3 regions of the Arthrobacter sp. SLBN-53 genome follow, and region 1 is predicted to be linked to each of the others. Evidence: riboswitches for the same ligand, from Rfam matches in the RefSeq annotation. Region 1 holds a riboswitch; each other region holds the start of a gene.
What was found. A riboswitch is a leader RNA that binds a small molecule or an ion and turns the genes downstream of it on or off. The one in region 1 is predicted to bind cobalamin.

Region 1 (4,607 bases):
GATGACCCACTGGATCCCGATGATGACATCACCGTGGTTGCAGGGGTTTTGGGATCCGGACGCACGCTCGGCAACAACTTCACCATGAATCCCATCGACTTTCTCCAGGGGATGTACGACAACGGCGCGCACGGCTTCTTCGATGCGTTCTCATTCCACCCGTACCACTACGACATCCCCTTCTCCGAGGGTGCAACCCAATCGGATTCACCCATTCTGCAACTGCGCGATATCCGCGCGCTCATGGAGCAATACGGAGACGGCGCCCTGAAGGTCTGGGCCAGTGAGTACGGCCTACCGACAACCCCGCTCAATCCCTCCGCTCCTTGGCTGTACAACTCGCCCGACAAGCAGGCGGAGTTCCTTGAAGACTTCCTCCGAAGCTGGCAGCGCGAGAACGGTACCGGACCGATCTTCATCTACTCCACGCGTGACCTGAACAGCGGAAGTTCCAGCGACCAAGACAATTTCGGCATCTGGTACACCGACTGGAGCGAGAAGCCCGCTGTGCAGGTCATCCGCGACTTCCTGGACAGTCTGGACCCCGGCTACCCGATCATCGAGGCCATCAGGAACACGGTCAACTGGATCGTGGAGACCTCGGGCCGGGCGATCAGCGGCCTGGTCGATATCGGTCTGGCGGTGGCAGACGCCATCATCGACGCCACCGTCTGGGTGGTGAAAACCGTTGCCCGGGTGGCGGTCGACGTCATCGGTGGAGTGGTCGACCTGACGTCCAGGGTCGTGCGCGGTATTGCCGAGGCCATCGGTAACGCCGTCACGTGGGTCGTAGACCGGGTCGAGAGCTGTTTGGGTATCGACGAACCGGCGCCGCCGGTACCCGAGGTCGGTTCGTCCCCCGCAGCATCCCCGCGCAGCGAAACCCGGATGGTGTCGGTCACCGCCATCGCCGAACAGGTCGAACCCGTCGCTGATCACAGTGACGCACCGAGGTCCGACGAGCTCGACATCGAGGAGCCGGCGTCCGAATCGGGGAACGTCGTCCTCGAGACGGTCGAGCCCGACGAACCCGGTGTGGCGTCGCCTCAGACGTTCGAGCCCGAAACCGGTGCCGACAGCCCGTTCGGGGTCGACCCGGAGGCCGAAGAGGAAGCAGCCGAGGAGGCAGCGAGTGATGTCGAGACCAGCGAGCGCGAGGCAACTCCGGACGAGGCGTCAAATCCGACGGTGAACAGCGAACGACCTGCGGAATCGGCAGACAACACGGACACCCGGACCCCCTCGTCCGCGTGAAGCGGTTCTAGAAGACGCGGATCCAATCGACCAGCATCTCGGCCGGATAGTTGCCGCCGGCGGGCTCGCGGCCGCCGGAGCCGCCGATGGCGATGTTGAACACCGGAGCCATCGTGAAGCCCGGATCATTGAACGGCCATTCTCTGAGCGAGTCCGCGCGCACCGTCCAGAACGGTTCCATGCCCGGCTCGTAGTCGCGCCAGAAGTACATCCCCTCGGGCTTCCAGGTCATCCGCCAGGTATGCCAGTTGCTGTCGATGGGGTGTTTGAACGTCTGGAACTGGGTGCCGTCCAGACTCGCGTGAACGGTGGTTCCCGAGGGCCAATCCTGATTGCCGTACCACTCGAACAGGTCGACCTCGCCGCCGCGCACCGGATTGTCGTTGAGCAGCCAGAAGGCCGGCCACGCGCCGTTGGTCAGGCAGTTCAGTTTGACGCGCGCCTCCCACGTCGTCCCCACTCCGCCGCGCCAGTTACCGATGATCTTGGCGCTGGCGAACTTCTCCTGGATATTGGCGCCCGGGCCCTCGGTGGCGCGGATGACCAGGTTGCCGTTACCGTCCTGAAAGACGTGTTCCTGGTCGGTGACATAGCGGCCCATGTTGAACGGCTTGTCCCATTCGACCGGGTTCCGGATGGTCTCACGCTGCGGCACGATGAACCACGACGCCGGATTCGGCGGTGACCCGGCAGGACCATTGAATTCGTCCTGCCACAGGATGGGCGGCGCCGCCGCTTCGGGCGTCGGAGCCCCCGGCCCGGGCCCTAGATCACCGGGCAACGGCTCGCCGTGAGCGGTCGCGGTGGGGAGTGCGGCGGCCGCCGCACCGAGTCCGAGCATCAACATCGCACTGCGTCGATCGAATTCAGCCACAGCCGACCATAACCAGCCGTGGCGGATTTCGCGCAAAGCCGCGCCAACCTCATGGCTCGCTGACTGCGATCTCAGCGACGACCGGGGCCGCGACATGCGGATGCCGCAGGCCGCAGTTGCAGCGTCTTACCAGCTGAGCGGCTACCAACCCGCGGATCCGGGTAGAGTCCCATCTACAACTGGTCTGCCTGCGGTGTGAACTCAGCACTGCCGGCATCGAGCCACGGGATCGGTATCTACCCGTGGTGAGAGGGAACCCGGTGAGAATCCGGGACTGTCCCGCAGCGGTATGCAGGAACGACCGCCGTCAACGGCACTGGTGCGCAGCACCGGGAAGCGACGGCCAGTAGGAATACCTTTGGGTATGTGCCTGTGAGTCCGAAGACCTGCCAGTTGTGTCGGGCGCGCCGCGCCCGACGGCGCATCGCCTCGTGGACTGGGCGTATGGCCGATAGCGGCCTCGGCATACCTGCGGCGGCCTCTTCGGTTGCACGTTCCTGTGGGCGGTGGGCTCCCCATCGTTGTTGAAGGACTCTGTGTGACAACACAATCTGCCCCCACGTTCACCGCCACCATACTGGGGTCGCCGCGTGTCGGCCCTAACCGCGAGCTGAAGCGCGCGGTTGAGAAGTACTGGTCCAAGAAGATCGACCGCGCCGAACTCGAAGCTGTGGCAGCCACCCTGCGGGGTGACACGGTGCGCCAGCTCGCCGACGCCGGCGTCGACTCGATACCGGTCAACACGTTCTCGTACTACGACCACATGCTGGACCAGTCGGTGTTACTGGGCACCCTGCCCCCGCGTGTTGCGGGCGTCCACGACGACCTGGACCGCTACTTCGCCGCTGCCCGCGGCGGGACCTATGACGGCGTCGACGTAGCCCCCTTGGAGATGACCAAGTGGTTCGACACCAACTATCACTACATCGTCCCCGAAATCGGCCCGGATACCACTTTCTCGCTGAATCCCGGCAAACTGCTGGCCGAACTCGATGAGGCGGCGGCGGTCGATGTCCCGCTGCGACCGGTGGTCGTGGGTCCCATCACCTATCTGGCGCTGAGCAAGGCCGTCGACGGTGCCGGCGCGCCGATCGAGCGGCTCGACGAATTGGTCGGCGTCTACGCCCAACTGCTGGAGCTCCTTGCCGAACGCGGGGTCGGTTGGGTTCAGATCGACGAGCCGATCCTGGTCACCGACAACATCGACGACGTCGGTGCACTGGCAGAGACCACGTACACCCGGCTCGGTGCGCTCACCCACCGCCCGGCCATCTTCGTCGCGACATACTTCGGCCAGTTGACCGACACGCTGCCTGCCCTGGCCCGCACCTCTGTCGAGGCCATCGGAATCGACGCGGTGTACGGCTCGGTGGACGCCGTTTCTGCCGTGCCGGAACTGGCCGGAAAGACCGTCGTCGCCGGCATTGTCGACGGACGCAACATCTGGCGCACCGACCTGGAGAGCGCGCTGACCACGCTCGCCACCCTCGTGGGTCCGGCCGGCCACGTCGTCGTGTCGACATCCTGCTCGACCCTGCACGTCCCGTACGCGTTGGAGCCCGAGACCGACCTCGATGAGGCATTGCGTAGTTGGTTGGCATTCGGCGCCGAGAAGGTCGCCGAAGTGGTGACCTTGGCCAAGGGGCTCGCGCAGGGCCGGGAAGCCATCGCCTCGGAGATCGAAACATCGAACGCCGCAGCGGCTTCCCGCAAGGTCGACCTTCGGTTGAACAACACCGATATCCGCTCCAGGCTCGACGCCATCCGGGCGGCAGGAGCGTCCGGACGGGGCATCGCCGCCGATCGGCGCACCGCGCAGCAGAAACGGCTTAACCTCCCCACGCTGCCGACCACGACAATCGGTTCATATCCGCAAACCACCGAGATTCGGGTGGCACGCGCCGATCTCCGCGCCGGCAGGATCGACGAGACTCAGTATGAGCAGAAGATGAAAGACGAGGTCGCAGCCGTCATCGCGTTGCAGGAAGAACTCGGAATCGACGTGCTGGTGCACGGTGAGCCCGAGCGCAACGACATGGTGCAGTACTTCGCCGAGCAGTTGGACGGGTTCTTCGCCACCCAGAACGGCTGGGTGCAGTCCTACGGGTCCCGGTGTGTCCGTCCCCCGATTCTCTACGGTGACGTGGCGCGTCCGTGGCCGATGACCGTCGCGTGGGCGGCCTACGCACAGTCGCTCACCGCCAAACCGGTCAAGGGAATGCTGACCGGTCCGGTGACCATCCTGGCGTGGTCATTCGTCCGTGATGACCAACCGCTGGCCGACACGGCTGCACAGGTCGCACTCGCCATCCGGGACGAGACGGTGGACCTGGAGAAAGCCGGTATCGCCATCATCCAGGTCGACGAGCCTGCGCTGCGGGAACTGCTCCCATTGCGCTCCAAGGAGAAACAGGATTACCTGGCGTGGTCGGTGGAGGCCTTCAGGTTGGCCACTGCGGGTGTGCGCGACGACACCCAG
Region 2 (4,607 bases), 2.2 Mb from region 1:
GCAGACCGCGACATCGGTCCAGGACACCCCGGCAAGGGAACCGAGCAACCAGAACAGCACGCCCCGGGTCTGCTCGGCGTCGGCCGATGACAAGACGATGAACGATGTCAACGCCGAGAACAGTTGCGTGGCAGCAACACCGGCCAGCACCACCCGGTCGGTGCCGCCGCCCGCGGCATGCGCCAACAGCAGCACCACCCCGAAGGACAGCACCGCTCCGACGAATGCGCCACCGGAGAGCGTGAGCGCGCCCGCGCCGACCCCGAGCACCGCGATCAACACCGCGCCGGTCGAGGCGCCCGAGGACACTCCGAGCACGAACGGATCGGCCAGCGGATTGCGCAGCAGCGACTGCAGAATCGCACCACACAGGGCCAGCCCCGCACCGCATACCGCGGCGAGCAGCACCCGCGGCAACCGCAGCTGCCACACGATGCCGTCCTGGATCCTGGTCGCGCCCGAGGGACCGGCACCAAGATGTTCGGCGACGATCCCATAGACGTCACGGACGGACAGGGCCGCCGGGCCGATGGTGATGGCCGCCGCCGCCGAGGCGACCAGCAGCGCCAGTCCCAGTATCCAGAGGACGGCCAACGAGGGCGTGCGCAGCGTCACCGTGCGCCGGCGTATCCGAAGCGGCGCAGTCCGTCGGCGACCTTCTCGGTGCCGTCGACGGTGCGGATGGACGGGTTGAGGTCGGCGCCGTTGACCACGATGTAGCGCTTCTGCTGCACGGCGGTCAGCCGCGAGGTCACCGGATTGGACTCCAAGAAGGCGATCTTCGCATCCAGCGCGTCACCGTCGATGGTGCGCCGGCTCAGGTCCGCGAGCACCAGGACGTCGGGATCGCGTTCGGCGATCACCTCCCAGCTGACCTGCGGCCACTCCTCGGTGGTGTCGACGAAGATGTTGCGCGCACCGACCGCGTCGGTGATGACGCCCGGCGAGCCGCAGCACCCGGCGAAATACGGCGCTCGGATATCGGAGAACCAGTACCCGAGATCGGCATCGACCTGCAACCGGTTGGCCTGCATCCGCTGCTCCAACTGGGCGACCAGCTCCTCACCACGCTCGATGACGTCGAAAATGCGTGCCAGCTCTCGGATCTCCTGGTAGATGGCGGCCATGGTGAACGGTTCGTCACGCGGTCCGTCGGTGTCCACAGACATCCTGCCCACGCAATCACTGGGTGCCACATAGGTGGGCACCCCGAGGGACCCGAACTGATCGCGGTCGGCAACGCCGCCGGGCCCGAGCGTTCCGGCGAAGGATGCCGATACGAAATCGGGTTCGGTGTCGAGCACCGTCTCCAGCGATGGCTTGTTCTCCGCCAGTTTCGGAACCGTGGCGTTGGCCGCGGCGAGATTCTCCCGGACCGGATCTGTCCAGGTGGCGGTGCCGACCATGCGGTCGGCGAGCCCGAGCGACAGCAGGATCTCGGTAGACCCCTGGTTCAGCGAGACCGCGCGCTGCGGCGGCGCGGGAATGACGACATCGCGACCGCAGTTGCTCACCGTCATGGGATAACCGGCGCTTGCGGCGTCATTGCGGGCGCTGACCGCCGACTGTCCGCAGGCGGTCAGCGCCGACACGGCGGCGATGCCGAGCACGGCGCGGACGATCATTTCGGTTCCCCGATCGTCGCGAAACCGTCGGCGAGTTTCTCCACGGCGTCGATCTGACGGATACCCGGGTCGAGTTCGGAGCCCGTCAGCACGACGTAGCGCTTCTGCTGAACGGCCGTCATGTTCCGGGTGACGGGGTTGGACTCCAGGAACGCAATCTTGGTGTCGAGGGCGTCCCCGTCGATGCGTTTGCGGCTCAGATCGGCCAGCACCAGCACGTCGGGGTTGCGGTCGGCCAGCGCCTCCCAGCTGATCTCGGGCCAGTCCTCGGCGGCGTCGGCGAATACATTGGTGGCGCCGAACTCGCGGGCGTAGAGCCCGGGCGCCGAACAACAGCCGGCCAGGTACGGGGTGCGCAACCCGGAGAACCAGAACGCCACCGTGGCCTCGCGCGCCGCGATCCGAGGTGCGTCGTCGAGCCGCTGCCTGAGCCGGCTCACCAGCTCCGCGCCACGGTCCTGGACGTCGAAAATCTGTGCCAGCTCGGTGATTTCACGAAACAGCGTGTCCATCTCCAGCGGTGCGGTACGCGTCACCGTCTCACCGTCGACGATGGCGTCGGTGCACACCGATGGCGACTGGTAGGTGGGGATGCCGAGTTCGGCCAGGCGGGCGCGCTCACCGACGACAGCAGGGGTGAACGTATGGGCGCTCGCCGAGGTGATGAGATCGGGTTCCAGATCGAGCACCGCCTCCAGGCTCGGGTCGTTGTCGGCGATCCGGGGCACCCGGTCGTTGTCGGCGGCCAACGCGGGCAGCACCGGGTCGAACCAGGTGGAGGTGCCCGCCATCCGGTCGGCCAGGCCGAGGGAGAGCAGGATCTCGGTGGAGGCCTGATACAGCGACACCGCGCGTCGCGGCGCATGCTCGAAGGTGACCTGCACGCCGCAGTTCTGCAGCGTCAGCGGATAGCTGGTACCGCCGGCTTCTACGGCCGCGGCAGCGGGTGCGGGAGCCGGCGCCTCCGCTCTGCCACAGGCGGTGACGGTGAGGACAAGACAGAGCAGCGTGACGATCACCCGCACGGCGGTGACTTCCTTCGGTACAGGGCCCAAACGCGGAGCCGTCGACGGTGGCACGACCGCAGGCATTCGGGCTCGAGGCCATGCCTCACACCGCTGCGCGTCAGCTCCGGATTGTCACCGGATTCCCCTGCAGGTCAGCACCGAACTCTACCGGCTTGCACCGCAGACGGGTTTACCGCGGGTTGCGCCACATCGGGTACATGACGGGTCCCCCGTCGCGCAGGGTGATCTCTCCGGTGACCTCGAAGCCGAAGCGCTGGTAGTAACCGATGTTGTCGGGGTTGCTGGACTCCAGGTAGACGGGCGCGTACTCGGCATCGCAACGGTCCAACCGCGACCGCATCAGCGCGTGACCGAAGCCGCCACCACGTACCTGCGGATCGCTGCCGATCACGGCGAGATACCAGTGCGGCTCGTCGGGGTGCGACCGCTTCATCAACTCCGATACCTGCATCCCGCGGCGCACCGCACCGCCGAAGGTCAGCAGCATCGATGGCGCCGCACGCAATTCCTCGGCCGCGGTGTGCCGCCACTGACCCGGCGGGTCCCACAGCGCCGCCGCCGCGATGCCGGACTCCGCACAGGCGACCTCCACCCCGCCGCGAGCCAGATGGTGATGGCGGGTCAGTCCGGCGAACAGCTTGTGCAGTTTGCGCCGACGCGCCTGCGGGTCGGGCAGCATCCACGCCATCACCGGATCGTCGAAGAACGCCCGGCCCAGCACCCGGCCCAGGGTGTCGACATCGGAACGGGCGGCGGGTCGTACCTGTGGGTCACGCACCCGTCCATTCAGCCCTGCGTGATGTACGCCTGCAAGTACTCCGTGCTGGACTCCAGTTCCTGCATGCGGCTCTTGAGCAGGTCCCCGATGCTCACGATCCCGGCCAACCGGCCGTCCTGGAGCACCGGGATGTGCCGCACCCGGTGATGGGTCATCGCCGCACTCAGACTGTCGACCGAGTCCTCGGGTGCACAGAACACCAGATGCGTGGTCATGATCTCGCCGACCGGTCTGGTCAGCAGATCCAGACCCAGATCATGCAGACGGCGCACCACATCGCGCTCGGAGACGATGCCGACCGGCCCGTCCGGACCGACGACCACCATCGCGCCGATATTCCGCCCGACCAGGCCCGCGAGCAGATCGGCCACCGATGTCTCCGGTGCGATCGTGGCCACCGCCGACCCCTTGTTCCGCAGTACGTCGGCTATCCGCATGACGCCCTCCCGCGATATGTGACCTCCGCCACATTCAGGCTACGTCGGATCTGCCACCTGCGGACGATTGCGGCGGTATATGTGGGCCATGATCGAGGTGACTCTGTTGGGAACCGGCAGCCCCATCCCCGACCCGGACCGGGCGGGCCCGTCCACCCTGATCCGCGCAGCGGACCAGACGTTCCTCGTCGACTGCGGCCGCGGGGTACTGCAGAGACTCGCCGCTGCGGGCTCCGGCGCGCCCCAGCTCAGCGCGCTGTTGCTGACCCACCTACACAGCGACCATATCGCCGATCTGGGCGATGTCCTGATCACCCGGTGGATCGGCACCTTCGACCCCGACCCCACACCGCTGCCCATCATCGGGCCGCCCGGCACCGCCGACGTGGTCAAGGCGATGCTGGCCGCGTTCGGCCATGACATCTCCTACCGACTGGAGCACCACGCCGATCTGACCGGACCACCGCGGGTGCAGGTGCACGAGTACACCGACGGGATGGTGTGGGATGAGGGCGGCGTGCAGGTGCGCGTCGCGCCCACCGACCACCGACCGGTCGCGCCGACCATCGCCTTCCGCATCGATCACGGTGGCGCCTCGGTGGTGCTCGCCGGCGATACGGTGCCGTGCGCCACGCTTGATGCGCTGACCTCCGGGGCAGGCGCTTTGGTGCACACCGCGATTCGTCGCGATCTGATCGAGGCGGTGCCCCTGCAGCGGGTGCGCGACATCTGCGACTAC
Region 3 (4,607 bases), 2.0 Mb from region 1:
GAGCCCACACGAGGTGCAGCTGACGGTGTCGGTGCTGCGCTACCGCACCGGCCGTGGCATCGCGCGCGGTGGCGTCGCCTCGACATTCCTGGCCGACCGGGCGCAGGCCGCGCCGGTGTTCGTGCAGCGTTCACCGAACTTCCGCCCGCCCGAGGACTCGGCAACGCCGATGATCATGGTCGGCCCGGGCACCGGGATCGCACCGTTCCGGGCGTTCCTGCAGGAGCGTCGCGCACAAGGCCACCGCGGCCGTAACTGGTTGTTCTTCGGTGATCAGCACCGCGACCAGAACTTCTACTACCGCGACGAGGTGCAGGCCATGGTCGACGACGGCTTCCTCAGCAGGCTGGACCTCGCCTTCTCGCGCGACCAGTCACGGCGGGTGTACGTCCAGCACAAGATGACCGAACGCGGTGCCGACCTGTGGCGCTGGCTGCAGGACGGTGCGCATTTCTACGTCTGCGGTGACGCGACCCGAATGGCCGCCGATGTCGATGCGGCGCTGCTGGCGATCATCCGCAAGCACGGATCGCTGTCCGTCGAGGCCGCCAATGACTACAAGAAGGAGCTTGTCGCCACCAAGCGATACGTCCGTGACGTGTATTGATCGATCACCGTGAATAAAAATCCACTCACGGTCGTTGCATCTCACGTACGAACCAGAACTTGGATCAGGAGACACGCAACATGAGTTGGCAGACCGGTGACTTTGTGACCGCCAGCCGCGAGATCGACGAGATGGATGTTCAGACGGTGCCTGAAGGTGCCGTCGGCACGGTGGCCGAGACCACGGTCTTCGGCAAGCCCAAGGTGGTCTGCTTCACCGTCCCCACGGTGTGGGGGCCCAAGCGCGCCTGTGTGCACGTGCACCGCGGCGATGTGGAATTGGCCGGCTGACGCCCGCTCAGCTGTCCTGACGCAGGGCGTCGGCGATGAGCTCGACGGCGTCGACATTGCGCAGTGATGGGTCCAACGCCGTGCCGGGCACCACGACATAACGTTGTTCGCGGACGGCGGTGAGCTGACGTGCCAACGGATCGTTTTCCAGGAATTCGATCTTGGCGGCCGCGGTATCACCGTCGTCACCGCGTGTCAGGTCGGCCAGCACCAGCACGTCGGGATCGCGGTCCAGAATCGCCTCCCACGAGGTTTCCGGCCACAGCTGACGGCTGTCGGCGAACGCGTTTCGCGCGCCCACGGCATCGGTGATAATCCCGGGGGCGCCGCAGCACCCGGCGATATAAGGCGCCCGGGTGGCCGAGTACCAGTACATCAGGCTGGTGTCGGAGGTGTTCAGGTCGGCGGTCGCGGACCGTACTCGATCCTTCAACGACGCCACGAGTCGGTCCGCATCGCCATCGGCCCCGAATATCCGCGCGATATCCCCGATTTCGGTATAGATGTCCTCGAAGGTCAAGGCGCGGTGCTGTTCTGCCTGCTGCCCGCTGCACTCGCTCGCCGACAGGTAGGTGGGAATGCCCAGGTCGGCAAAGCGTTCGCGCGACGCGATGCCCTGGTCGGAGAACGTGTAGGCGAATGTGGCGTAGACGAAGTCGGGTTCGGTGTCCAGAACGGTTTCCAGCGAGGGGAAATCGGCGCTCAGTTCGGGGACCTTCGCGTTGGCCTCGGCGAGGTGCGCCGGCACGGGTTCGTTCCACGATGCGGTGCCGACCATCCGATCGGCCAAGCCGAGAGTGAGCATCAGCTCGGTGGCGGGTTGATTGACCGAGATGGCGCGTGCGGGCGCGGCTTCCATTTCGACGTCGATGCCGCAGTTCTTCAGTACGACCGGGAATCCCGCGCCGGCGGTCGGCGTCGCCGAGGTGCCGACCGGGTCGGGAATCCGGGTGCCGCATCCCGAGACCAACATCGACACCGCGCCCAGAGCGCCGATGACGCGCTGCCACGACATCACTTGACCCCCATGACCACGTAGTCATCGAGCAGTTGCCAGACCGTGCCCACCTCGGAGAATCCGGCCTGTGCCAAGGCGGCGAGATGGAAGTCCACCGCGGTGGTGGGCGGCGGATTTCGGTGCGCGAACCGCTGATCGCGCAGTATCGCGAGGTCGGCAACCCCGTCGCGGGCCGTCGCCGCGGCCCACCACTGATCCCAGGTAGGCGATCCCGCGACGTGTGCGCGCGCCTGGGTGCCGGCGTCGTGGGCGGCGGCCAGCCTGCCAAGGGTCGGCTGGCGCCCGTCGAACCGGAAGTGGTCGCCGTTGAGCAGGATGCCGTTGTCGGAGAGCATTTCTGCCGCGGCGGTGTACACGCCCAACAAGGTCTGCGGGTCCAGCCAGTGCAGCGCGGTGGTGGAGACGAATGCCGATATCGGCGTTCCTGCCGTTGCCGCTGCCACCGCATCCGGCCAGGTGTCCTCGGCAAGGTCTGCCTCGACCACACCGAACCTGTCATGGGCGCCGAGCGTTCGGGTGGCCAGGTCGAGCAGCAGGGGGTCGAAATCGAGGGCGATCACCCGGGCACCGGGAAGTGCGTTGAGGATGCGGGCGCTCAGCGATCCCGGCCCGCAGGCGAGATCGACGACCACGGGTTCGTCACCGCAGGCCAGTCCGATGACGTCGGTGATGGCGCGAAAGCGGGATTCACGGCCCGCGATATAGGCCGATTGTTGGTCGTCCCACGCCTGTACGAGGGAGTCTGAATCGATGAGATCGGCGGGCTGAGATGCGGACATGAGGGATTCCTTCGGCATCTGGGGCCTGATCAGCGAGACCCGGTGACAAGCCGCGACACACCGTCGCGGATGCCAGCAGGTATTCGGACTCGGGGGTCGTCCTCGGCGGGCCGCCTTCCCAGGAGCATGCACTCCCAGTGGCATGTGGCCCGCCTCGTCATCCCCTCACCGCTGCGCGTCAGTCCCGGATTCACACCGGGTTCCCTACTCCCTGCGGAGGTGACTGGCCCGCACAGGCTAGCAGGGTGAACTACACCGCATCGATGTCTCGGGCCGCACCCTTGTCTGCCGAGAGCGCCAACGCGGCGTACGCACGCAACGCCGCCGACACCGTGCGCCGCCGATCCCTGGGCCGGTATCCGCCGGCGGCCTCCAGGGCCGCGCGTCGACGCTCCAGTTCCTCGCCTGGCACCTCGACCTCGATGCTGCGGCGCGGGATGTCGATGGTGATCAGGTCACCGTCGGCCACCAACGCGATGGTGCCGCCGGCGGCCGCCTCGGGGGAGACGTGGCCGATGGACAGACCCGACGTACCGCCGGAGAACCGACCGTCGGTGATCAGCGCGCACTGCGCGCCCAGCCCGCGGCCCTTCAAATAGGCAGTCGGATAGAGCATTTCCTGCATGCCCGGCCCGCCCCTTGGTCCCTCGTAACGGATCACCACCACATCGCCGGGTTGCACCCGGCCGGACAGGATGGCATCCACCGCGTCCTCCTGCGATTCCAGCACCACGGCCGGACCGGAGAACGTCCAGATGGATTCGTCGACGCCCGCGGTCTTGACGATGCAGCCGTCCACCGACAGGTTGCCGCGCAGTACCGCCAGCCCGCCGTCGGCGGAATAGGCGTGGGCCACATCGCGGATGCAGCCGTTCTCGGCGTCGGTGTCCAGGCTGTCCCACCGCTCGGACTGCGAGAAGGCCGATGCCGACCGCACACACCCCGGTGCGGCGTGGAACAGTTCGACGGCCTCGGCCGACGGCGACCCGCCGCGGATATCCCACGCGCGCAGCCATTCCGCCATCGAGCCGGAGTGCACGGTGTGCACCGTCTCGTGCAGATGACCGCCGCGCCACAGCTCGCCGAGGATGGCCGGGATACCGCCGGCGCGGTGCACATCCTCCATCAGGTAGTGACCATTGGGGGCCACCTTGCACAGGCACGGGATCAGCCGGCTGCGCTTCTCGATGTCTTCCAGGGTGTAATCCAGCTCGGCCTCCCGGGCGGCGGCCAGCAGGTGCAGCACGGTGTTGGTCGACCCGCCCATCGCGATATCGAGTGCCATGGCGTTGTCGAATGCATCGCGGGTGGCGATGTTGCGGGGCAGGACCGAGGCGTCATCATCGTCGTAGTAGGCCCGCACGATGTCCATCACCGTGCTACCCGCCTTTTCGTAGAGGGCGCGCCGCGCGGTGTGGGTCGCCAGCACCGAACCGTTGCCGGGCAGGGCCAGCCCGAGTGCCTCGGTGAGGCAGTTCATCGAGTTGGCGGTGAACATGCCCGAGCACGAGCCGCAGGTCGGGCAGGCGGCCTCCTCGATCCGCGAGATGTCGTCATCGGAGACGTCGGTGTTCACCGCATCGGCGATGGCCGACACCAGATTGAGCCGGGTCTTGACGGTGCCGTCGACGAGAACGGCGGTGCCACCCTCCATCGGGCCGCCGGAGACGAAGACGGTCGGGATGTTCAGGCGCAGTGCGGCCATCAGCATGCCGGGAGTGATCTTGTCGCAGTTCGAGATACACACCAACGCGTCCGCACAGTGCGCGTTGACCATGTACTCCACCGAGTCGGCGATGAGTTCGCGGGACGGCAGCGAGTACAGCATTCCGCCGTGGCCCATCGCGATGCCATCGTCGACGGCGATGGTGTTGAACTCGCGCGGCACACCACCGGCGGCCGAGATGGCCTCG

Region 2: linked by a shared signal. The riboswitch ahead of FBY28_RS05130 (ABC transporter substrate-binding protein) and the one ahead of metE (5-methyltetrahydropteroyltriglutamate--homocysteine S-methyltransferase) in region 1 are both predicted to bind cobalamin.
Region 3: linked by a shared signal. The riboswitch ahead of FBY28_RS25510 (methyltransferase domain-containing protein) and the one ahead of metE (5-methyltetrahydropteroyltriglutamate--homocysteine S-methyltransferase) in region 1 are both predicted to bind cobalamin.

Annotation. Positions count from the first base shown of each region.
Region 1 is NZ_VFNN01000001.1:3,300,717-3,305,323, reverse strand. Features, by position in the region: gene FBY28_RS15770 (cellulase family glycosylhydrolase) at 1-1,254, shown strand, start outside; gene FBY28_RS15765 (glycoside hydrolase family 16 protein) at 1,262-2,128, opposite strand; cobalamin riboswitch at 2,342-2,536, shown strand; gene metE (5-methyltetrahydropteroyltriglutamate--homocysteine S-methyltransferase) at 2,667-4,607, shown strand, end outside.
Region 2 is NZ_VFNN01000001.1:1,076,327-1,080,933, forward strand. Features, by position in the region: gene FBY28_RS05120 (FecCD family ABC transporter permease) at 1-615, opposite strand, end outside; gene FBY28_RS05125 (ABC transporter substrate-binding protein) at 612-1,625, opposite strand; gene FBY28_RS05130 (ABC transporter substrate-binding protein) at 1,622-2,650, opposite strand; cobalamin riboswitch at 2,691-2,820, opposite strand; gene FBY28_RS05135 (GNAT family N-acetyltransferase) at 2,823-3,431, opposite strand; gene FBY28_RS05140 (CBS domain-containing protein) at 3,440-3,868, opposite strand; gene FBY28_RS05145 (ribonuclease Z) at 3,957-4,607, shown strand, end outside.
Region 3 is NZ_VFNN01000001.1:5,330,921-5,335,527, forward strand. Features, by position in the region: gene FBY28_RS25495 (bifunctional nitrate reductase/sulfite reductase flavoprotein subunit alpha) at 1-607, shown strand, start outside; gene FBY28_RS25500 (hypothetical protein) at 688-897, shown strand; gene FBY28_RS25505 (ABC transporter substrate-binding protein) at 905-1,912, opposite strand; gene FBY28_RS25510 (methyltransferase domain-containing protein) at 1,912-2,694, opposite strand; cobalamin riboswitch at 2,752-2,937, opposite strand; gene ilvD (dihydroxy-acid dehydratase) at 2,945-4,607, opposite strand, start outside.